2 regions of the Peribacillus sp. FSL M8-0224 genome follow, and region 2 is predicted to be linked to the other one. Evidence: a T-box and tRNA genes for the amino acid it is inferred to sense, from the RefSeq annotation. Region 2 holds a T-box; the other holds one or more tRNA genes.
The links. The T-box of region 2 lies ahead of leuS (leucine--tRNA ligase). A T-box ahead of a tRNA ligase gene usually reads a tRNA of that ligase, here a tRNA-Leu.
Positions count from the first base shown of each region.

Region 1 (3,261 bases), 760 kb from region 2:
CCTTTGTACCATCCATTGTAGCACGTGTGTAGCCCAGGTCATAAGGGGCATGATGATTTGACGTCATCCCCACCTTCCTCCGGTTTGTCACCGGCAGTCACCTTAGAGTGCCCAACTGAATGCTGGCAACTAAGATCAAGGGTTGCGCTCGTTGCGGGACTTAACCCAACATCTCACGACACGAGCTGACGACAACCATGCACCACCTGTCACTCTGTCCCCCGAAGGGGAAAGCCCTATCTCTAGGGTTGTCAGAGGATGTCAAGACCTGGTAAGGTTCTTCGCGTTGCTTCGAATTAAACCACATGCTCCACCGCTTGTGCGGGCCCCCGTCAATTCCTTTGAGTTTCAGCCTTGCGGCCGTACTCCCCAGGCGGAGTGCTTAATGCGTTAGCTGCAGCACTAAAGGGCGGAAACCCTCTAACACTTAGCACTCATCGTTTACGGCGTGGACTACCAGGGTATCTAATCCTGTTTGCTCCCCACGCTTTCGCGCCTCAGTGTCAGTTACAGACCAGAAAGTCGCCTTCGCCACTGGTGTTCCTCCAAATCTCTACGCATTTCACCGCTACACTTGGAATTCCACTTTCCTCTTCTGCACTCAAGTTCCCCAGTTTCCAATGACCCTCCACGGTTGAGCCGTGGGCTTTCACATCAGACTTAAGGAACCACCTGCGCGCGCTTTACGCCCAATAATTCCGGACAACGCTTGCCACCTACGTATTACCGCGGCTGCTGGCACGTAGTTAGCCGTGGCTTTCTGGTTAGGTACCGTCAAGGTACCAGCAGTTACTCTGGTACTTGTTCTTCCCTAACAACAGAACTTTACGACCCGAAGGCCTTCTTCGTTCACGCGGCGTTGCTCCGTCAGACTTTCGTCCATTGCGGAAGATTCCCTACTGCTGCCTCCCGTAGGAGTCTGGGCCGTGTCTCAGTCCCAGTGTGGCCGATCACCCTCTCAGGTCGGCTACGCATCGTCGCCTTGGTGAGCCATTACCTCACCAACTAGCTAATGCGCCGCGGGCCCATCTATAAGTGACAGCGTAAACCGTCTTTCCATCTTCTCTCATGCGAGAAAAGAACGTATCCGGTATTAGCTCCGGTTTCCCGAAGTTATCCCAGTCTTATAGGCAGGTTGCCCACGTGTTACTCACCCGTCCGCCGCTAATCTCAGGGAGCAAGCTCCCATCGATTCGCTCGACTTGCATGTATTAGGCACGCCGCCAGCGTTCGTCCTGAGCCAGGATCAAACTCTCCGAAGAAATGTTTGACTTGCTCATTTGCTTTTTTTGATAGTATGTGCTCACTTAAAATTTAACGTTGGCGCTTTGTTTTGTTCAGTTTTCAAAGAGCAATTTGACTCTTCTTAAAGAATCAACTTACATATCATAACAAACCCAAATCGGCTTGTCAAGTTTTTTTGGTGGAGCCTAGCGGGATCGAACCGCTGACCTCCTGCGTGCAAGGCAGGCGCTCTCCCAGCTGAGCTAAGGCCCCAAAAAATAATGGTCGGGAAGACAGGATTCGAACCTGCGACCCCTTGGTCCCAAACCAAGTGCTCTACCAAGCTGAGCTACTTCCCGAAAAAAACATGGTGCGCCCGGCGGGAGTCGAACCTACAACCTTCTGATTCGTAGTCAGATGCTCTATCCAATTGAGCTACGGGCGCATATTAAGATGGTGCCGAGGACCGGAATCGAACCGGTACGGTAGTCACCTACCGCAGGATTTTAAGTCCTGTGCGTCTGCCAGTTCCGCCACCCCGGCATAAATAAATAGTGGAGCGGAAGACGGGATTCGAACCCGCGACCCCAACCTTGGCAAGGTTGTATTCTACCACTGAACTACTTCCGCGAACATGCGGGTGAAGGGACTTGAACCCCCACGCCTTGCGGCGCCAGATCCTAAGTCTGGTGCGTCTGCCAATTCCGCCACACCCGCATAATAAAATGGTGAGCCATGAAGGATTCGAACCTTCGACCCTCTGATTAAAAGTCAGATGCTCTACCAACTGAGCTAATGGCTCATATAAACTATTTATATATGCTATATCAAGCTTGTATGAAAATGGTGCCGGCAAGAGGACTTGAACCCCCAACCTACTGATTACAAGTCAGTTGCTCTACCAGTTGAGCTACACCGGCAAGTGTAAAAATGGTGGAGGATGACGGGATCGAACCGCCGACCCTCTGCTTGTAAGGCAGATGCTCTCCCAGCTGAGCTAATCCTCCATATATAACTGCTTGGCGGCGTCCTACTCTCACAGGGGGAAACCCCTAACTACCATCGGCGCTGAAGAGCTTAACTGCCGTGTTCGGAATGGGAACGGGTGTGACCTCTTCGCTATCGCCACCAAACATAAAAGGAACGTTGTTCCTTCAAAACTAGATAATAAGAAGGTATTTCATTTTTTAAAAAGCGTTGGTTAAGTCCTCGATCTATTAGTATCAGTCAGCTCCACATGTCACCATGCTTCCACCTCTGACCTATCAACCTGATCATCTTTCAGGGATCTTACTAGCTTGCGCCATGGGAAATCTCATCTTGAGGGGGGCTTCATGCTTAGATGCTTTCAGCACTTATCCCGTCCGCACGTAGCTACCCAGCTATGCCTTTGGCAAGACAACTGGTACACCAGCGGTGCGTCCATCCCGGTCCTCTCGTACTAAGGACAGCTCCTCTCAAATTTCCTGCGCCCGCGACGGATAGGGACCGAACTGTCTCACGACGTTCTGAACCCAGCTCGCGTACCGCTTTAATGGGCGAACAGCCCAACCCTTGGGACCGACTACAGCCCCAGGATGCGATGAGCCGACATCGAGGTGCCAAACCTCCCCGTCGATGTGGACTCTTGGGGGAGATAAGCCTGTTATCCCCGGGGTAGCTTTTATCCGTTGAGCGATGGCCCTTCCATGCGGAACCACCGGATCACTAAGCCCGACTTTCGTCCCTGCTCGACTTGTAGGTCTCGCAGTCAAGCTCCCTTGTGCCTTTACACTCTACGAATGATTTCCAACCATTCTGAGGGAACCTTTGGGCGCCTCCGTTACTCTTTAGGAGGCGACCGCCCCAGTCAAACTGCCCACCTGACACTGTCTCCCACCCCGATAAGGGGCGCGGGTTAGAATTTCAATACAGCCAGGGTAGTATCCCACCAACGCCTCCACCGAAGCTGGCGCTCCGGCTTCTCAGGCTCCTACCTATCCTGTACAAGCTGTACCAAAATTCAATATCAGGCTGCAGTAAAGCTCCACGGGGTCT
Region 1 covers NZ_JBBOOJ010000001.1:5,394,625-5,397,885, reverse strand. The annotation lists rRNA gene MKX49_RS26310 (16S ribosomal RNA) at 1-1,262, opposite strand, end outside; tRNA gene MKX49_RS26305 (tRNA-Ala) at 1,422-1,497, opposite strand; tRNA gene MKX49_RS26300 (tRNA-Pro) at 1,507-1,583, opposite strand; tRNA gene MKX49_RS26295 (tRNA-Arg) at 1,593-1,669, opposite strand; tRNA gene MKX49_RS26290 (tRNA-Leu) at 1,679-1,767, opposite strand; tRNA gene MKX49_RS26285 (tRNA-Gly) at 1,780-1,854, opposite strand; tRNA gene MKX49_RS26280 (tRNA-Leu) at 1,860-1,941, opposite strand; tRNA gene MKX49_RS26275 (tRNA-Lys) at 1,951-2,026, opposite strand; tRNA gene MKX49_RS26270 (tRNA-Thr) at 2,069-2,144, opposite strand; tRNA gene MKX49_RS26265 (tRNA-Val) at 2,156-2,231, opposite strand; rRNA gene rrf (5S ribosomal RNA) at 2,242-2,357, opposite strand; rRNA gene MKX49_RS26255 (23S ribosomal RNA) at 2,422-3,261, opposite strand, start outside.
Region 1: it has a tRNA-Leu gene. The T-box ahead of leuS (leucine--tRNA ligase) is inferred to sense a tRNA for this amino acid. The anticodon was not compared.

Region 2 (3,261 bases):
AAGCAAGTGAAGCACCGCATGCTCAGCGCCGCCAATATAAATGTCGACCGGCATCCATTCTTTTAATTTCTCAGGATCGGCAAGTGCTTCTTTGTTATCCGGATCGATATAACGAAGGAAGTACCAGCTGCTTCCTGCCCACTGCGGCATCGTATTCGTCTCACGGCGTCCTTTTCGTCCGTTTTCATCCGTTACATTCACCCATTCCGATATGTTCGCAAGAGGTGATTCGCCTGTACCCGAAGGCTTGATGTCCGTAGTTTTCGGTAAAATCAATGGAAGTTCTTCTTCCTTCACTGGAGACATCGTGCCGTCTTCCCAATGGATGATTGGAATCGGTTCACCCCAGTAACGCTGACGGCTGAATAACCAGTCGCGAAGGCGGTATGTTATTTTTTTCGTGCCGATTTCTTTTTCTTCCAGCCATTTGATCATGGTCGAAATGGCTTCTTCCTTATTCAACCCATCAAGGAATTCCGAATTCACATGAAGTCCATCGCCTGTATATGCTTCACTTGTCACGTCTCCGCCAGCTACGACTTCCTTGATCGGCAAGTCGAACTTTACTGCGAATTCATAATCTCGCTCATCATGGGCAGGAACGGCCATGATTGCTCCTGTTCCGTAGCTGATCAACACATAATCGGCAATCCAGATCGGCATTTTTTCGCCGTTTACCGGGTTAATCGCATAAGCCCCCGTGAACACGCCTGATTTATCCTTTGCCAAGTCTGTTCTTTCCAAGTCGCTTTTATGTTTCACTTCATCTAAATAGGCTTCAACTGCCGCCCTTTGATCAGCCGTCGTAATTTTATCGACAAACGGATGTTCAGGTGCCAATACGGCATATGTTGCACCGAATAACGTATCCGGTCGAGTCGTGAACACCGTGAATGTTTCATCAAAGCCATCGATATTGAATGTGACCTCCGCTCCCTCGGAACGGCCAATCCAGTTACGCTGCATATCCTTGATGTTTTCCGGCCAATCCACATCATTAAGATCGTCGATTAAACGATCAGCATACGCCGTGATGCGAAGCATCCACTGTTTCATTGGGCGGCGCTCAACAGGATGGCCTCCACGCTCACTTTTCCCATCGATGACTTCTTCATTCGCCAATACCGTGCCAAGTGCAGGACACCAGTTAACGGCCACTTCATCAATATAGGCAAGGCCCTTTTCATATAATTTCAAGAAGATCCATTGCGTCCATTTGTAATAGTCGGGATCTGTCGTGTTTATTTCACGATCCCAGTCATAAGAAAAACCAAGGGCTTTGATTTGGCGGCGGAACGTATTGATGTTGTGCTCCGTGAATTCAGCTGGATCATTTCCCGTATCGATCGCATATTGCTCTGCCGGAAGTCCAAAAGCGTCCCAGCCGATCGGATGCAATACATTATACCCCTGTGCCCGTTTCATCCGTGCCAGGATGTCGCTTGCCGTATAACCTTCCGGGTGCCCCACATGAAGACCAGCCCCTGAAGGATATGGGAACATATCCAGCGCGTAGAATTTGCGTTTGCCGCTTTCTTCACCCGTTTTGAATGTCTTATTGCCTTCCCAATACTTTTGCCATTTCGTTTCTATGCTTCTATGGTCAAAACTCATATGATTTCCTCCTAATTTCCGTATAAAAAACAATAAAAAACCCCTCATCCCAAAATAGGGACGAGAGGATTATGTATATCTTCCCGCGGTACCACCCACATTGGCGATAGCTAAAATCCGCCCAGCTTAAAACATCCGTAACATGGATTAAAACGCCAGGCATTACTTATTAATTCACACCCGGGACTCCAAGGCGAGTTCGCGACCGTCCCAGGTTGACTTGCACCATCCGTCAACTCTCTTTACTGGTTTAAACCGCTACTATTCCTCATCATAGTCTTTATGAGAATATTGATTTTATTTCATTCTAGTCAATTTCACCGATAATTGCAATAGCCGTACATAAACATTATCGACAGGTTTTTCATTATATATGCGAATTCAGGAAAATTCGTGCAAAAAAGGGAGCTATTCATTCATAGCTCCCCTGCTTCCATTTAATGTCGCAGTAAAATCATTTCATTCCTCAATTCGTTCAACTGCTGCTTCATCCGCGAAAGCATTTCCCGTTGCTGGTCATTCGAACTGGCATACAATCGTTCCATATCCGTCAAAGCCTCTTCGATATACCTTTGCGAATTTTGAAATTGTTCATCATCATAATGCTCCTGCCGTGAGGCCTCGTTAAATTCAAACTCTGCAAAATGGAGAGCCCCTTCACATTGCTCTAAAAAATGATCGACGGATTGTCTGGTTGCCATTTCAAACCCTCTCCTTCGCGTCTCATTTGGATGATTCGGAATCATCTTTTCTAGTTTGAGCAAATAACGGGAGGATTATCATTTTTTTTTGAACAATCAACCTTTATCCCAAAACTTCTCACCTTGATGGGAAATGAACTGCTCGATCCATTCGGCAAAGCCCATATGGAGCTTCTCGCCTTCTTCAAAATCATCGATATGGCCTTTTACCATTAAATACTCCTTATCGCCTTTGGCGACGGCTTCCCCATCGATCACAATATTATCTTGATAAATGCAGGCCACTTTATAGCATCCCTCGTAGGAATTTTCATATGTGTAATTAATAATATCATCCAAGCTGTATAAATCGTTTTCCCCGCCTGATTCCACATTATCGAACAGACGGCATCCATTGGTTATTTTTAAAAACTCCTTATAATCCTCAGGCAGAAGCAGTCCGGTTTTCTTTTCAAAGGAATGAATTTGTTCATCCGAAGCAGGTGAATTGAAGGTGCAAGTGGCTTTGTATGTGAACCCATCTTCATTTACTTCGATCACCTGATTATTTTCGGCTAATTTCTTTTTCATTTGTTTGATCGCTTCTTCAACTTGACCGGTCATGTCCATCAGCTCCCGATTGGATATAGTCATTCAAAGATAAACTGGAAATAGCAGCAAAATATTTAGCCTTCAAGTATACAGTATACGCTTATTTTTCAAAAAAAGACCTAGCTGCGAGAATGTTGTATAATATATGTTGCGCTTTATTTTATTTAGGAGGTTGCTGATTTGAATCAAGCAAACCCGTTTATATATGCAACGGACAACAAACGATATCATACATGGAATTACCACCTGAGAGAACATTTTGGACATAAGGTCTTTAAAGTTGCCCTGGATGGCGGTTTTGACTGTCCGAACCGTGATGGCACCGTCGCACATGGCGGCTGTACCTTCTGCAGTG
Region 2 covers NZ_JBBOOJ010000001.1:4,638,443-4,641,703, forward strand. The annotation lists gene leuS (leucine--tRNA ligase) at 1-1,614, opposite strand, end outside; T-box leader at 1,668-1,898, opposite strand; gene MKX49_RS22460 (DUF2524 family protein) at 2,052-2,315, opposite strand; gene MKX49_RS22465 (SMI1/KNR4 family protein) at 2,412-2,918, opposite strand; gene MKX49_RS22470 (TIGR01212 family radical SAM protein) at 3,087-3,261, shown strand, end outside.